2 linked regions of the Azoarcus sp. CIB genome follow. The protein of the gene in region 2 interacts with the protein of the main gene of each other region in a pairwise test. Links are inferred from orthologs where the notes say so. Each region holds a gene or a part of one and is shown on either strand. Other genes may lie near its edges.

Evidence for each region. The genes of interacting proteins can lie anywhere in the genome.
Region 1: the proteins of rplL (region 2) and dnaE interact in binary tests that used the Escherichia coli proteins (3 or more experiments, as listed by UniProt). The link is inferred for Azoarcus sp. CIB from one-to-one orthologs.

Annotation. Positions count from the first base shown.
Region 1 is NZ_CP011072.1:3,592,999-3,597,117, forward strand. The notes cover bases 1-4,067. They hold dnaE (DNA polymerase III subunit alpha), read right to left. Parts: upstream 3,696-4,067; coding sequence 201-3,695; downstream 1-200. Other genes in these bases: AzCIB_RS16000 (peroxiredoxin), read left to right, coding at 1-134; AzCIB_RS16010 (hypothetical protein), read right to left, coding at 3,780-4,067. Also shown: more of AzCIB_RS16010, read right to left, coding at 4,068-4,119. UniProt on the Escherichia coli protein: DNA polymerase III is a complex, multichain enzyme responsible for most of the replicative synthesis in bacteria. This DNA polymerase also exhibits 3' to 5' exonuclease activity. The alpha chain is the DNA polymerase catalytic subunit.
Region 2 is NZ_CP011072.1:4,502,378-4,505,893, forward strand. Bases 1-2,793 are described here. They hold rplL (50S ribosomal protein L7/L12), read right to left. Parts: upstream 1,688-2,793; coding sequence 1,313-1,687; downstream 1-1,312. Other genes in these bases: rpoB (DNA-directed RNA polymerase subunit beta), read right to left, coding at 1-1,135; rplJ (50S ribosomal protein L10), read right to left, coding at 1,727-2,227; rplA (50S ribosomal protein L1), read right to left, coding at 2,461-2,793. In the rest of the region: more of rplA, read right to left, coding at 2,794-3,159; rplK (50S ribosomal protein L11), read right to left, coding at 3,162-3,516. UniProt on the Escherichia coli protein: The binding site for several of the GTPase factors involved in protein synthesis (IF-2, EF-Tu, EF-G and RF3). Is thus essential for accurate translation.

The DNA.
Region 1 (4,119 bases), 910 kb from region 2 along the record:
TGGTCGATGCGCTGCAGTTCACCGAAGAGCACGGCGAAGTCTGCCCGGCCGGCTGGAACAAGGGCAAGGCCGGCATGAAGGCCAGCACCTCCGGCGTCGCCGAGTACCTGGCCGAGCACGCCAAGGAACTCTGACCGCTCCCTGGCGGATCAGCCCAAAGGCCGCGCCCTCACGGGCCGCGGCCGTTTTTTCGTCCTGCGTCAGCTCGGATACAGGATCTCAACCGATTCGGGCGGCAGCCACTCGCGCAGGCTGTCGAGCAGCGCGTCGTCGAGGCGCACACGCCAGGCCGCGCCGAGGGGCAGCTCCGCCTGGGCCTGTTCGTTGCGATAATGCAGCGAGATCGGGCAGACGCCGTCGCGGAACGGCGAGAGCAGCGTTTCGAGCTTATCCGCCGCTGCGGCAGCCCCGCCCGCACGCTTCACTTCGCCATTCACGCTGATCTGAAGTGCCCTGGCAAAGCGCGAACGCGCCTCGCCTAGCGACAGCAGCTTGTCGGCGACGATGCGCAACCCGCCCGTGAAGTCGTCGTTGCTGACCTTGCCTTCGACCACCAACACTTCGTCGGTGACGATCTTGGTCCGGTTCGAATCGAAGACTTCGGAGAAGACCGAAACCTCGCGCACCTGAGAGCCGTCGTCGAGCACGACAAAGGCCATCTTGCCGCGGTTCGTCATCTTCGTGCGCACGTCCATCACCACCCCCGCCAGCATCGCGAGGTCGCGCGAGGGTTCGAGCTGCGACAGCGGGCGCCGGATGAAACGTCGCACCTCCTCGCGGAAGCTGTTGAACGGATGACCCGAAAGGAAGAAGCCGATCGCGGTCTTCTCTTCCTTCAGCCGCTCGCGCTCCGTCCACGAGCGCACGGTCACGTATTGGGGCGCCGCACCGGCCGCCTCCGGCACGAGATCGAACAGGCCGCCCTGCATCGCGTTCGCCGCCGCCTGCTCGGCGGCCTCCATCGCCAGCCCGACGGTTGCGAGCAGGCGGGCGCGGTCTGCGGTGCCGCTGGGCGCGACGGTATCGAATGCGCCCGAACGGATCAGCGCCTCGATCACGCGCCGATTGACCATGCGCCGATCTACACGCGCGCAGAAATCGAACAGATCCTTGTACGGTCCATCTTTCTTGCGCGCGTCGAGGATGGAGCGCACGGCCGGCTCGCCCACACCCTTCACCGCGCCGAGACCGTAGCGGATCGTCTTGCGGTCGGTCGGGACGAAACGGTAGTCCGACTGGTTCACGTCGGGCGGCAAGATCGTCAGCCCGTTGGCGAGCGAGTCCTCGAAGAAGATCTTGATCGTATCCGTGTTGTCGAGGTCCGCCGACATCGTCGCAGCCATGAAGGCCGCGCAGTGATGCGCCTTGAGCCACGCCGTGTGGTAGGTGACGACCGCGTAGGCGGCGGTGTGCGACTTGTTGAAGCCGTACTCCGCGAACTTCGTCATCAGGTCGAAAAGCTGCTCGGCGAGCGCCGGATCGTAGCCCTTCTGCTTCGCGCCAGCCGCGATGGTCTCGCGGTGCTTGGCCATCTCGTCGGCCTTCTTCTTGCCCATCGCGCGGCGCAGCATGTCGGCGCCGCCGAGCGTGTAGCCGCCGATGATCTGCGAGATCTGCATCACTTGTTCTTGATACACGATCACGCCGTAGGTCGGCTCGAGGCAGGGCTTGAGGTCCGGATGGAAGTAGTCGATCTCCTGCTGACCTTTCTTGCGCAGGATGAAGTCGTCCACCATGCCCGAGCCGAGCGGCCCCGGACGGTAGAGCGCCAGCACCGCGATAATGTCCTCGAAACGGTCGGGGGCAAGCTTCTTGAGGAGCTTCTTCATCCCGTCCGATTCCACCTGGAAGATCGCGGTGGTGTTCGCGTCTTTCAGGATCTGGTAGGCGGCGGGGTCGGTGAAGGGCAAGGCGGCCAGGTCGGGCTTGGTGCCGGTGAGCCGCTCGACGTACTCGACTGCGAGTTCGATGATGGTGAGGTTGCGCAGGCCTAGGAAGTCGAACTTCACGAGGCCGACGGCTTCCACGTCGTCCTTATCGAACTGCGACACGGGCGTCGCGTCGTCCCCGTCGGCGATGTACAACGGACAGAAGTCGGTGAGCTTGCCCGGCGCGATCAGCACGCCGCCAGCGTGCATGCCGACGTTTCGGCTCAAACCTTCAAGCGGCTCGGCCAGGCTCCACAGCTCCTGCACCGACTCGCCGTCGTTGCCGTCCTTCATCATCTCGCCGATCTGCGACTCCATCTCGTAGGCCTTCGCCAACGAAACGGGCTTCGCGCCTTCGATCGGAATCAGCTTGGAGAGCCGGTCGCACAGGCCGTAGGGCAGATCGAGCACCCGGCCGACGTCTCGCACGACGGCCTTCGAGGCCATCGTGCCGAAGGTGACGATCTGGCTGACCGCGTCCTTGCCGTAGCGCTCGCGCACGTACTCGATGACGCGATAGCGGTTGTCCTGGCAGAAGTCGATGTCGAAGTCGGGCATCGACACCCGCTCGGGGTTCAGGAAACGCTCGAACAGCAGCGCGTAGGCGAGCGGATCGATGTCGGTGATGCGCAGGCTGTACGCCACCAGCGAGCCCGCACCCGAGCCCCGCCCCGGTCCGACCGGCACGCCATTCTGCTTGCCCCAGTTGATGAAGTCTGCAACGATCAGGAAGTAGCCGGGGAAGCCCATCTGGATGATGGTGTCGGTCTCGAACCTGAGCCGCGCCTCGTAGGTCGGACGCTGGCGCTCGCGTTCGGCTTCGTCCGGATACAGCTCCTGCAGGCGCACTTCGAGGCCGGCCTTGGCCTCGGCGACGAGGAAGTCGTCGAGCGTCATCCCTTCCGGCGTCGGGAACTGCGGCAGGAAGTTCTTGCCCAGTTGCACCGTCAGCGAGCAGCGGCGTGCGATCTCGACGGAGTTCTCAAGTGCCTCCGGGATGTCGGCGAACAACTCGCACATCTCGTCCTGACTCTTGAGGTACTGCTCCTCGGTGTAGTCGCGCGGGCGACGCTTGTCGGCCAGCACATAACCCTGCGCGATGCATACGCGCGCCTCGTGGGCCTTGAAGTCCTCGCGCTTGAGGAATTGCACGGGGTGGGTCGCCACCACCGGCAACCCCAGCCTGCCGGCCAGTTGCACGGCCTGACGCACGTAACCCTCCGCACCCGCATGGCCTGCGCGCTGCAACTCGATGTAGTAGGCGTCCGGGAACAATGCGGCCCATTCGGCGGCGAGCCGATCGGCAAGTTCGACGTTGCCGTTCGCCAGTGCCTGCCCCACTTCCCCTTCGCGTGCACCGGACAGACACAGCAGGTCGGACGCAGCGCCGTCGGCGAACCAGTCGCGGCGAATTTCGGCACGCCCGCGGTACTTGTTGTCGAGGAAGGCGCGGGTCAGCAGCTCACACATCTGCCCGTAGCCCTTGCGGTTCTTGCAGATCAGCAGGGCGCGGAAGGGCTTGTCGCGATCGGTGTCGTTGGTGATCCAGGCATCGACGCCGATGATCGGCTTCATGCCCTTCCCGCGTGCGCCCTTGTAGAACTTGACCATGCCGAACAGGTTGGCGAGGTCGGAGATCCCCAGTGCCGGCATGCCGTCGGCCGCCGCGCGGGCGATCGCTTGGTCGATCTGGACGATGCCGTCGGAGATCGAGTACTCGGAGTGCAGGCGAAGGTGGATGAAGCGGGGTTCGTGAGAAGCAGTCATCGGCGAATTTTACCCGATCGCCCAATACCCCCGAGCGCCATTTCCGCCACGACTACCGTCGGTCGGACAGGCAGCCGCAAGAAGTCAGCGCCCGCCTGCCGCCTCGCGCGCCTTCATCAGGGAGAGCTTGCGCGACTGGTCCGCTTCGAGGATTTCAGCCCGCTGCTCAGGCGTGAGCGGCGCGCCCAAGTCAAGCTCCAGAGCCGAGATCAGGCGCGATGCAGCCGACGTGATGCGCCGCTCGTCGGGCATCGCCCGGCGCACGCGGGCCGGCGTCGTACCCGTAATGCGCGCGACCTCGGCAACGAAGTGATCCTCAATACGGCGGCTTGCCGCCGACAGCGATGCCGTACGCGCAGGGTCCATCGCGGAGGACGGCCCCGACTGTGCCACGGCCAAGGGCGCGAGCGGCAGTGCCAGCAGG
Region 2 (3,516 bases):
CGCCCGGGCGCATCATGCGGTAGATGGCGACGCGCGCGGCCCACTGGTCGGCCGTCTCATCGATACGCAGCGTCTGCGAGATGTAGGGGCCGCGATCGAGGTCGTTGACGTACAGAGTCTGCAGATCCTTCACGCCCGCGTCGCGCAGCTTGCCAAGCAGGTCTTCCGTGATCTCGTCATTGGCGCGCGCGATCAGTTCACCGGTCTCGGGGTCGACGACGTTGCGGGCAACGATGCGCCCCAGCACGAAATCGTCGGGCACGACCATGGTCTTGATGCCGGCCTGCTCGAGCTCGCGGATGTGCTTTGCCGTGATGCGCTTGTCGCGCGCGACGATGACCTTGCCGTCACCGTCGGTGATGTCGAACTTGGCCACGTCGCCGCGCAGGCGATCCGGTACCAGCTCGAAGGCGACCTCTTCACCCCTGAGCTGGAACGTATCGAAGTCGTGGAAAGTCTCGAGGATCTGCTCCGGCGTCATGCCGATGGCACGCAGCAGGATCGTCGCGGGCATCTTGCGGCGACGGTCCACGCGGAAGAACAGGCAGTCCTTCGGATCGAATTCGAAGTCGAGCCAGGAACCGCGGTAGGGAATGATACGTGCCGAGAACAGCAGTTTGCCCGACGAGTGAGTCTTGCCGCGGTCGTGCTCGAAAAACACGCCAGGCGAGCGGTGGAGCTGCGACACGATCACGCGCTCGGTGCCGTTGATTACAAACGAACCGGTAGAGGTCATGAGCGGAATCTCGCCCATGTACACTTCCTGCTCCTTGACTTCCTTCACCGTCTCCTTCGGCGCGTCGCGGTCGAGGATCACCAGGCGCACCCGCGCGCGCAGCGGCGACGCGAAGGTCAGACCGCGCTGCTGGCATTCCTTCACGTCGAACGCCGGCTCGCCGAGCATGTATTGCACGAATTCGAGCCGCGCATTGCCACTGTGGCTTGCGATCGGGAAGATCGAGGTGAAAGCGGCCTGCAAGCCCTGATTCAGGCGTGTCAGCGGCGGCGTTTCGGCCTGCAGGAACGAGGCGAACGACTCGATCTGGGTGGCGAGGAGGAAAGGTACGTCCAGCACTGCCGCGCGCTTGGCGAAGCTCTTGCGGATACGTTTCTTTTCGGTGTAGGAATACGCCATGGATGCTCCGGGTAGAGGTCGGACGTCAAAGAGACAGAACACAGCGCCCCGAGGAGATCGGGCCAGGCGATAGGCTTTTGGACACCGTAACTCGCGCTGGGTTCTGGCTTCTTGGATTTACAAAGCACGAAAGGGCTGGCGCCCGGATGAGCGCCAGCCCCGAGAGACAACTCGGTATTACTTGATCTCGACCTTCGCGCCAGCGTCTTCGAGTTGCTTCTTGAGCGCCTCGGCGTCGGCCTTCGGAGCAGCTTCCTTGACGGTCTTCGGTGCACCGTCGACCAGGTCCTTCGCTTCCTTCAGGCCCAGGCCCGTGGCAGCGCGGACGACCTTGATCACTTCAACCTTCTTCTCGCCAGCTGCAAGCAAGACGACGTCGAATTCGGTCTTCTCTTCAACGACCGCAGCTGCGGCGCCTGCGCCCGGGGCTGCAACCGCCATCGAGGCAGCGGAAACACCGAACTTCTCTTCGAACGCCTTCACCAGGTCGTTCAGTTCCATCACGGTCATCGAGCCAACGGCTTCGAGGATGTCTTCTTTGCTGATAGCCATGTCAAATCACTCCTAAATCGAAACTTTTTCGGAAAACGGTCAGGCAGCCGCCTCTTCCTCGCGCTTCTTGGCGAGGGCGGCCAGCGTGCAAGCGAAGCCGGTAACCGGCGCCTGCATGACGCCCAGCAGCTTGGCGAGCAACTCTTCGCGGCTCGGGATCGATGCGAGCGCCTGCACGCCGGCCTTGTCGAGCGTATTGCCCGCATAGGAACCGGCCTTCAGCACCAGCTTGTCGTTGCCCTTGGCGAAGTCGTTCAGCACCTTGGCTGCAGCAACCGGATCTTCCGAAATGCCATAGATCAGCGGACCAGTCAGCTGATCCGACAACCCGGCGAACGGGGTTTCGGCGATCGCACGGCGCACCAGGGTGTTCTTCAGCACACGCAGGTACACGCCAGCTTCGCGGGCCTTCGCACGCAGCACAGTGAGATCACCCACTTCAATGCCGCGATACTCGGCCACCGCGATGGTCTGAGCGTTGGCCACCCGTGCCGACACCTCTGCCACTACGGCTTTCTTGTCATCAAGATTGAGACCCACAGGCCTTTCCTCCTTTCAAGTCCACACGCGAACCACACTTCACGGCTCGCACCCACGGCGACCTGGATCAGGAGCGCGGCCGACGAATCGGCCAGAATCCTGTTCTGGGCACACCGTCTGCGCAGGCCATCCGAGGATGCTTAAGCAGTCGCCGGAGCGTCCACACCTGCGGTCTTTGACGATCCGCTCCGCACTTGCGCGCGAAGCGTCCCAAAGTTCGTTGTACAGCCCAATCAGGCTGCGTTGATGCTCGACGGCTCGACGCGCACGCCGGTACCCATGGTGCTCGACACGGCGACGCGGCGCAGGTAGACGCCCTTCGAGGCGGCCGGCTTGGCCTTCTGCAGCGCTTCGACGAGCGCGCCGAGGTTCTGCTGCAGCGCCTCGACGGAGAACGAAGCGCGGCCGATCGTGGCATGCACGATGCCCGCCTTGTCGGTGCGGTACTGGACTTGACCGGCCTTGGCGTTCTTGACGGCGGTGGTGACATCCATGGTCACGGTACCGACCTTCGGGTTCGGCATCAGGCCGCGCGGACCGAGGATCTGGCCCAGCTGACCGACGACACGCATGGCGTCCGGCGTGGCAATGCAGAGGTCGAAGTCGATGTTGCCAGCCTTGACCTGCTCGGCGAGATCGTCGAAACCGACGACGTCGGCGCCGGCGGCGCGGGCAGCTTCGGCCTTGTCGCCTTGGGCGAACACGGCAACGCGCACGCTCTTGCCGGTACCAGCCGGCAGCACGACGGAGCCGCGCACGACCTGATCGGACTTGCGTGCATCAACGCCGAGATTCACGGCGATATCGACCGATTCGTCGAACTTGGCGGTCGCGCACTCCTTCACCAGCGCGAGAGCCTCGGCGACGGTGTAGACGCGATTGGCGTCAACCTTGGCGCGCAGCGCCTGAACTCGTTTCGAAAGCTTCGCCATGATCAGAGCCCCTCCACCGTGATGCCCATGCTGCGCGCGGAACCGGCGATGGTACGCACGGCGGCGTCCATGTTCGCGGCGGTCAGGTCAGGCATCTTGGCCTTGGCGATTTCTTCGACCTGAGCACGCGTAATCGAACCGACCTTGTCGGTGTGCGGCTTGGCCGAACCCGACTTGATGCCGGCCGCCTTCTTGATGAGGACCGTCGCGGGCGGGGTCTTCATAATGAAGGTGAAGCTCTTGTCGGCAAACGCCGTGATCACCACAGGAATCGGCAGACCGGGCTCCATGCCCTGGGTCTTGGCGTTGAACGCCTTGCAGAATTCCATGATGTTCAGGCCACGCTGACCGAGCGCC